2 regions of the Brevundimonas sp. Soil_N_31 genome follow, and region 1 is predicted to be linked to the other one. Evidence: predicted binding sites of a transcription regulator. Region 1 holds the regulator's gene; the other holds the start of a gene.
The links. The regulator LexA, encoded in region 1, represses DNA repair genes until DNA is damaged. The targets are predictions, from matches to a motif close to ATGTTCNCNANNTGTTCT.
Positions count from the first base shown of each region.

Region 2: the regulator LexA is predicted to act here: its motif matches at 2,048-2,065, upstream of AC3A3G_RS03425 (ATP-dependent helicase).

Region 1 is NZ_JBDGLE010000002.1:236,308-240,720, reverse strand. Features, by position in the region: gene AC3A3G_RS04215 (S9 family peptidase) at 1-1,747, shown strand, start outside; gene lexA (transcriptional repressor LexA) at 1,869-2,573, shown strand; gene AC3A3G_RS04205 (ComEC/Rec2 family competence protein) at 2,717-4,413, opposite strand, start outside.
Region 2 is NZ_JBDGLE010000002.1:111,841-116,253, forward strand. Features, by position in the region: gene AC3A3G_RS03425 (ATP-dependent helicase) at 1-1,991, opposite strand, end outside; gene AC3A3G_RS03430 (hypothetical protein) at 2,166-2,363, shown strand; gene AC3A3G_RS03435 (hypothetical protein) at 2,360-2,671, shown strand; gene AC3A3G_RS03440 (DUF488 domain-containing protein) at 2,676-3,023, shown strand; gene AC3A3G_RS03445 (SIMPL domain-containing protein) at 3,048-3,779, opposite strand; gene AC3A3G_RS03450 (ribbon-helix-helix domain-containing protein) at 3,776-4,015, opposite strand; gene AC3A3G_RS03455 (YbaY family lipoprotein) at 4,019-4,413, opposite strand, start outside.

The DNA.
Region 1 (4,413 bases):
CTCCAGCGCCGAGGGCGGCGCGCCGCAGTTGTTCGTGCGCTGGATGGCGTCGGGCGAATCGGTCCGCGTCACCAACCTGCCCAACACCCCGTCCAGCGTCAGCTGGTCGCCCAACGGCGAGCAGTTGGCCTATTCCGTCCTGGTCCCCGGCGAGAAGCCCAAGATCGGATCGCCCCTGGCCAAGCCCGAGGGCGCCCAGTGGGCGCCGCCGCTGGAGATCATCGACAGCGTCTCCTACCGCTCCGACGGCCAGGGCTATCTGAAGCCCGGCTTCCGCCACGTCTTCGTCGTCGGGTCGCAGGGCGGCGGTGCGCGCCAACTGACGCACGGCGACTTCCACCACGGCGGCGGCCTGTCCTGGTCGGCCGATTCCCGCACCCTCTACCTCAGCGCCAACCGTCGCCCCGACTGGCAGCGCGAAGCCGCCGACAGCGAAGTCTTCGCCCTGGATGTCCAGACCGGCGGCCTGACCGCCCTGACCAGCCGCGCCGGGCCGGACAACGCCCCCGTCGCCTCGCCCGACGGCCGCCGCATCGCCTACCTGGGCTATGACGACAAGCGGATGGGCTATCACAACACCCGCCTCCATGTGATGGACGCCGACGGCTCGAACAGCCGCGTCCTGACCGAAAGCCTCGATCGCTCGGTCCAGTCTCCGGTGTGGAGCCGCGACGGCCGCTCGGTCTACGTCGCCTATGACGATCAGGGCCGCACCAAGGTCGCCCGCGTGTCGCTGGACGGCGCCGTCACAACCCTGATCGAGGATCTGACCGGCGACGACTTCGGCCGCCCCTATACCGGCGGCGGCTTCACCGTGGCCGACGACGGCGCCATCGCCTATACGCGCGGCGACTCCAGCCGCCCGGCCGACGTTCACGTCCTGAAAGGCGGCCGCAGCACCCAGCTGACCCGCCTGAACGCCGACTTCCTCAGCGCCCGCCGCCTGGGCGAGGTGCGCCGCATCCAGGTCGCCTCCTCCCACGATCAACGCGCGGTCGAAAGCTGGCTGACTCTCCCGGCCGACTATGTCGAGGGCCAGCGCTATCCCCTGGTGCTGGAGATCCACGGCGGCCCGTTCGCCGCCTACGGCCCGCACTTCGCCACCGACAACCAGTTGTTCGCCGCCGCGGGCTATGCCGTGCTGTCGGTCAACCCGCGCGGTTCGACCTCCTATGGGGACGAGTTCGCCAACCTGATCCACCACAACTATCCGTCGAACGACTATGACGACCTGATCAGCAGCGTCGACGCCATTATCGCTCAGGGGATCGCTGACCCGAACAAGCTGTTCGTCACCGGCGGCTCGGGCGGCGGCGTGCTGACCAGCTGGATCGTCGGCAAGACCGACCGCTTCAAGGCGGCCGTCGTCCAGAAGCCGGTCATCGACTGGGCCAGCTTCGTGCTGACGGCCGACAACCCGGCCTTCTTCGCCCGCTACTGGTTCGGCGAATATCCGTGGGAGAACCCGGAGGCCTACTGGCGCCGGTCGCCGCTGTCGCTGGTCGGCAACGTCAAGACCCCCACCATGGTCGTCGTCGGCGACGAGGACTATCGCACACCCGTCAGCGAGTCGGAGCAGTACTACACCGCCCTGCAGCTGCGCGGCGTGCCCACAGCCCTGGTGAAGATCCCCGGCGTCGGCCACAGCTTGGCCGTCCGCCCGTCCCAGAACGCCGCCCGCATGAACGCCTTGATCGAATGGTTCGCGCGCTACAAGGACGGCGCCCCGGCCGCTCCGGCGCAATAAGACCCGGCCCCGCGCCCGTCATGCGGCGGGCGCGGGGGTTCAGCGTGGCGTTAGTTGACTTTTAACCAGAACACTTACAGAACATCATCAACGGTTCACGCCTTGTTCTGGATTCTGCGCCATGCTCACGAAGAAACAGCACGAACTCCTGATGTTCATTCATGAGCGCATCCGGGAGACGGGCGTTTCGCCATCCTTCGACGAGATGAAGGAGGCGCTGGACCTGGCGTCCAAGTCGGGCATCCACCGCCTGATCACGGCGCTGGAGGAACGCGGCTTCATCCGCCGCCTCGCCCACCGCGCCCGCGCGCTGGAGGTGGTGAAGCTGCCGGAACAGGCGACGACCGCCGCCCCGGCCAATGGCCGCGCGCCCTTCAAGCCCGACGTGATCCAGGGCGGCGGCCTGAACCCGCGCCCCGCCGTCGCCGAGGCCGCCAACGACGTGCGCGACCTACCGCTGCTGGGCAAGATCGCCGCCGGCACTCCCATCGCCGCCATCCAGCACGAGCGCGAGCGCCTGCCCGTCCCCGAAGCCATGCTGGGCGCGGGCGAGCACTACCTGCTCGAGATCGAAGGCGACTCCATGATCGAGGCCGGCATCCTCGACGGCGACACAGTCATCATCAAACGGGTGGAGAACGCCTCTTCCGGCGAGATCGTCGTCGCCCTGGTCGAAGGCGAGGAAGCCACGCTGAAGCGCCTGCGCAAGAAGGGCCAGTCCATTGCCCTCGAGCCCGCGAACAGCGCCTATGAGACCCGCATCTTCGGCCCCGATCAGGTCGAGGTTCAAGGCAAGCTGGTCGGCCTGCTGCGCCGCTATCACTGAGGCCCTCCCCCATCCCGCTCATCCCGGCCGACGCCGGGATCCAGTGCCTTGGCTTCAAGCGGGTCGTCTGGAAGTTTGCCTGTCCTCTGGCCTCATCTGGCCAGCGATAGCGCGTGTATCCCGGCGTCCGCCGGGATGAGCGGTTAGGAGTGAGCCCCGCTCCACGGCCGCCGTCCCCGCACCTCCGCCGCCCACAGGGCGCGCCAGCCGCCCGCCCCATCGCGCCACAGCTCCACCGAACCGCCGCGCGCATGATCCGCGCCGTCCAGCACCAGCCGCCCCTCGCATGACGACGGCAGGACCGCGACCACGGCCCGCACGCTGACCACCTCGGCGCTGCGGCACATCTGATCCATCTGCGTCTCGCTAGGCGGCGCCTTGCCCCACCACAGCGCCAGCGCGCCTTCCTCGCCCTCCGGCGCGCAGAAGGACCGCTTGCAGGTCCACCCTTCGCCCGGCCGCCCGACCGCCTCCAGCCCCCGTCGGCGGGACCACAGATCACTGGCGAACTGGCGCACCGCAGGCCGCATCACGACCGCCTGCTCTCCCTGCCGATACGCCGCATTCGCCCCGCCGTCGCCGATCCAGACATCCGGCGGCGCCGGGCGCGGCCAGATCACCACCGCTGCCGCGAACGGCAGGCCCAGCCAGCGCCACCGTCCGCGCCACAGGCACATGAACAGTATGCCCATGAAAGCGACCGGCAGCGCCGCCGCCGGGGCGCTGGCGATCGCCTGAACCGCGCCGGGCAGACCCGCCGCCCAATGGCCGATCGCCAGCATGACATCCACCGACTTGCCCGCCAGCCACAGGAAGGGCGCGCCCAGGCCCAGCGGCTCCAACGCCGCGCCCAGCGCAAGCGCGGGCATCATGACGAAATCCGCCAACGGCGCCGTCGCCAGATTGGCGATCAGCCCATAGACGGCGGTGCGGTTGAAATGCTGCATGGCGAACGGTCCCGTCGCCATGCCCGCCACCAGGCTGGCGGCGCATGCCGCCAGCAGCCAACTGCCGAACCGCTGCACGGCGACGATGGGCCAGGGTGCGGCGAACTCTCGGATGCGGCGCGGCCAGACCTCGACCAGGGCGACCAGGGCCGCCGTCGCCGCGAACGACATCTGGAAGCCCGGCGTCACCACGGCCTCGGGCCGCAGCAACAGCACGACGAAGGCCGCCGCCGCCAGCGCCCGCATCGTCACCGCCTGCCGGTCGGCCAATACGGCCAGAAAGGCGATGGAGGCCGTGACCGCCGCCCGCTCGGCCGGCGGCGGCGACCCCGAGATCACCAAGTACGTCCCGACCGCGATCAGGCCTGCGATCGCCGCAACCTTCTTGCCCGAGACGCGCAACGCCAGCCACGGCCAGGCCGCGACCAGCAGACGCACGGCGAAGAAGACGAAGCCCCCCACGACCGCCATGTGCAGGCCCGAGATCGACAGGATGTGCGCCAGTCCCGAATCCCGCATGGCGTCCAGGTCCGGGCTCTGGATCCAGGTCTCGTGCCCCGTGGTCATGGCCGCCGCCACCCCGCCGGTCCGCTCGCCCAGGCGCGCCACGATCCGCTCGGCCAGGGCGTAGCGCACGGCGTTGACCTTCATCGCCATCCGCACCCGCCAGGGCGGCGGCGTCAGATCGGCGGCGCGCGTCGGCCCCAGGGCGAACAGCGTCCCGCCCATGCCCTGAAAATAGGCGTTGCGGCCGAAGTCATAGGCGCCGGGGCTGGCCGGCGGCGGCGGCGGGTTCAGAATGCCGAAGACGCGGATCGCCGCGCCGGGCGGCGGCGGCGTCCCCTTCACCGTGACCCGCAATCGCTCGGGCGTCGCCTCAGGCGCCAGTCCGC
Region 2 (4,413 bases), 120 kb from region 1:
CCGGTGTCCGACTGCGGCTCGACGTGGGCGAGGGGCAGTTCATCGACGAAGCGGCTGGGCAGTTGCGAGGTCCAGCGGCCATAGACCATGCGGTTGGCGGCGAAGCTGATGCGCGCGTCCTGCTTGGCGCGGGTGACGCCGACGTAGGCCAGGCGGCGTTCCTCCTCCAGTCCCTTCAAGCCCTTTTCGTCGATGCTGCGCTGGCTGGGGAAGACGCCTTCCTCCCAGCCGGGCAGGAAGACCAGAGGGAACTCCAGCCCCTTGGCGCCGTGCAGGGTCATGATCTGCACCGAGCCTGAGCCGTCGGCGTTCTCGTCGCGGCGCTCAAGGTCCATGACCAGCGACACATGCTCCAGATAGGCCTGCAGCGTCTCGAACGACTGCATCGACTGGGTCAGTTCCTTCAGGTTGTCCAAGCGCGTCTGGCCGCTGGTGCGGTCGGCCTTCTGCATGGCGGTGTATCCGCTCTCGTCCAGCAGGGTCTCCATCACCTGCCAGTGGGGCGTGCCCATGGCCATCAGGTCGCGCCAGCGGTCCAGATCGCGCACGAAGTTGGCCAGCGGCGTGCGGGTGCGCGCTTGAAGCTCGTCCGTCGTAATCAGGTGGCGCACCGCCCGCATGGCCGAGACGCCGTTCTCGCGCGCGATGTGCAGGATCTTCTGGACGCTGGTGTCGCCGATGCCGCGCTTGGGCGTGTTGACGATACGCTCGAAGGCCAGATCGTCGTCCTCGGACTGGATCAGCCGCAAGTAAGCGTGGGCGTCGCGGATTTCCGCTCGCTCGAAGAAGCGCGGGCCGCCGATGACGACATAGGGAATGGCCAGCATCAGGAAGCGTTCTTCAAACGCCCGCATCTGGAAAGATGCGCGAACAAGGACGGCCATGTCCTTGTAATTCATGCCCTGCTTGCGCGCGGTCTCGATCTCGTCGGCGATCAGCCGGGCCTCGGCCTCGCCGTCCCAGACGCCGCGCACGCGCACCTTGTCGCCGCTGTCGTCCTCGGTCCACAGGGTCTTGCCCAGTCGGTCCTGATTGGCCGCGATCAGGGCCGAGGCCGCGCCGAGGATGTGCTTGGTCGAGCGATAGTTGCGCTCCAGCCGGATGACCTTGGCGCCGGGGAAGTCGCGCTCGAAGCGCAGGATGTTGTCCACCTCGGCCCCGCGCCAGCCGTAGATCGACTGATCGTCGTCGCCGACGCAGCAGACATTGCCGGTCGAGGAGGTCAGCAGCCGCAGCCACAGATATTGGGCGACGTTGGTGTCCTGATATTCGTCCACCAGAATGTAGCGGAACCGGCGGCGATATTCCTCCGCCAGATCAGCATGTTTCGACAGGATGGTGATGTTGTGCAGCAACAGGTCGCCGAAGTCGCAGGCGTTCAGCGTCGCCAGCCGCGCCTGATAGGCGGCGTACAGCGCCTGGCCCTTGCCGTTGGCGAAGTCCTCGCCCGGCGGCAGCTTGTCGGGCGTCCAGCCGCGGTTCTTCCAGTGGTCGATCATATGGGCCAACGACTTGGGCGTGAACCGCTTGGTGTCGATGTTGGCTGCTTCCAGAAGCTGCTTCAGCAGCCGCTCCTGATCGTCCGTATCCAGGATGGTGAAGCTGGACTTCAGCCCGACCAGTTCCGCATGGCGACGCAGAATCTGGGCCGCGACCGAGTGGAAGGTGCCCAGCCAGCGTAAGCCCTCGGACGACAGGCCGATCAGATGGCCGATCCGCTCGCGCATCTCGCGCGCGGCCTTGTTGGTGAAGGTGACGACCAGCAGCTCCCACGGCTTGGCCCGGCCGGTCGCCAGAATGTGCGCCAGGCGGGTGGTCAGGACGCGCGTCTTGCCCGTGCCCGCGCCCGCCAGCACCAGCACCGGCCCCTCGGTCGTCTCCACCGCCTCGCGCTGTTCGGGGTTCAGGCCCGACAGATAGTCGGCCGCCGGCCCTTGCGGAGTTTGGGCGCGGGCGAGGTCGGAAATGCGGGGAGCGGGCAGGTCGGTCACAGGGGCGGATACTCAGGCGGCGGGACAGGCGGGCGAGCCGCCGGAATCTGAATGGGAGAACATAAGCAGCACAGCGGCCAAAGTCAGGCCTATTCGCACAGGGCCGTTCCGGAACCGCGCAGTCAGAGCGTCGTTCTCGCACACGACAGGGTCAGCAAAGGGAAGGGATGCCTTATGGCGGAAAACTCAAGCGGCGGCGGCAACGCCGGTCTCGCCTTCATCGTCGGCGGTTTGGTCGTGGTTGTGGCTGTCCTGGCCTGGTTCCTTCTGGGCCGAGGCGGGGCGTCGGACACCAGGAATGTCGATGTCGAGGTCAAGCTGCCTGAAGTCTCGGCGCCGGCTGCGCCGAGCGGTCCTGAGGCCGCGTCATGACCGATCCCAATATCCCGCCTGAGCGCGTCGTCCATCAGACTACCGTCAACAACGTCCCGGCGCCGCGAAAGGGCGGCGGGGCGGGTCTGGCCTTCATCGTCGGGGGGCTTCTCGTCGCCGTGGCGGTGATAGCCTGGTTCGTCTTCGCCGGAGGAAGGGCGTCGGCGCCGTCAACGCCCGAATTGAACGTCGACATCAATGTGCCGACGCCGCGCCTGCCTGAGGTTCCAGACCGCCCGGTTCCGCCCGAATTGCCGCGCCCCTCTGAACCGCCCCAAGTGGCCGCGCCCGAACCGCAGGGCGGATGAGGCCGTGAAGGTCGCCTTGAAGCGCGTCTATGAACCGCCGTCCGATGCGGATGGGACGCGCATCCTGGTCGACCGCCTCTGGCCGCGTGGTCTCAGCAAGGACAAGGCCCGCGTGGACCTATGGCTCAAGCAGATCGCGCCGACGACGGAACTGCGGCAGTGGTTCGGCCATGATCCGGCGAAATGGACGGAGTTCCAGCACCGCTATCGCGCGGAGTTGGAGGCCAACGGCGATGTCGTATCCGAACTGAAGGCCGCGCTCGCCGATGGCCCGGCGACCCTGGTCTATGGGGCCAAGGACGAAGAGCACAATGACGCCGTCGTGCTGGCGGCCTATCTGACGGACCTCTGATTAGGCGGGCGCATTGGCGCGGACCTATTTCAGTCGATAGCTGATCGTCGTGACGACCCGGACCTTCTTGTTCGGCGTGCCGGCTTCGTCGCCCGTGCCGTCGCGCGACAGGATCTCGAACGAGCCCTGTCCCGCCGTCTTGATCGGCCCCAGCGGCGCGCCGGAATCCTTGGCGAACTGTTCGGCGCCGCTACGGGCGGCGGCGGTGGCTTCGGCGATCATGGCCGGGCGCACGTCGTTCAGCTTGGTGAAGATGTAGGACGGACCGTTGAAATCCTGCAGCACCACGCCTTGCCGCACCAGATCGTTCAGGTTGCGGGTCGTGGTCTGCACCCGGTCAACGTCCGTGGTGCGCACGATCACGGTCTGGGTCAGGATGAAGCGCGGTCCGCCCGTCTGGCTGGCGTATTCGCGCGATCGGGTGTCGGCCACGCCCAACTGACCCAGGTCCACGGCGTCGTCGGCATAGCCCTGCGCCTTCAGGAACTGGCGCACGATGGCCAGGTCGCCGTCGATGCGGGCCTGCACCTCGGACAACACGTCGCCCGAGGTTGTGAAACGGATCGGCAGGACGGCCAGATCGGCCTTCACGTCCTTTTCCGCCAAGCCGCGCACGGTGACGGAGCGGTCGCCCGCGCGGGCGTTGACCACGCCCTGACCGATCAGGGCGCCGCCGCCGATCAGGCCTACGGCCAACAGCCCGCCGAAGACGGCGGCGGGGATCAGGCGGTTCTTGTCGATGCGAGCGTCGCTCATGGCGTCTTCTCTTCTGCGAAACTGCGGTCGCCGCCGGTCCATTGCAGGGCCAGGATGCGGCAGGCGGAGGCCAGGGGGCGGCGGCCCCGCCAGGCGTCGATGCGGATCAGCAGGCCGGACCGGCTGAGCGCCAGTTCGGCTGCGATGGCGTCCAGCACGGCCCAGAACTCAGGCTCCAGCGCCACCGAGGTGGCGTGGCCGGACAGCAGCACCGATCGTTTGGCGAGGCCGCTCAAGGCTTAGCGCACGCCCACCATGACGATGTCGGCGCTGTTCGAGGCGCCGTTGGTCAGCACAGCGTAGTTGGTGTCGGTGGTGAAGCGCAGGGCGCCGGAGGCGTCGCGGATTTCAGCACGTGCGGCATAGCGGTGGCGGGCGTCGATCTTGTCGCTGGGCACCGAAAGGGTGACGGCGTAGGGCGGGGCGCGACCGTTCAGCGGCTGGCGCACCTCGGCCATGGTGCGGGACGGCGCGTCCATCAGGCTGACGTCCTCGACCTTGACCGTCAGGACATGGCCGGGCGGCAGCATGATGCGTTCGCGATAGGTGGCGGTGACCTGGACTTCGGTCATGGAGGTCTCTGGCAGGGTGGAGCAGGCGGCGGCCAGCAGGGCCGGGGCCAGGACGAGGGGGG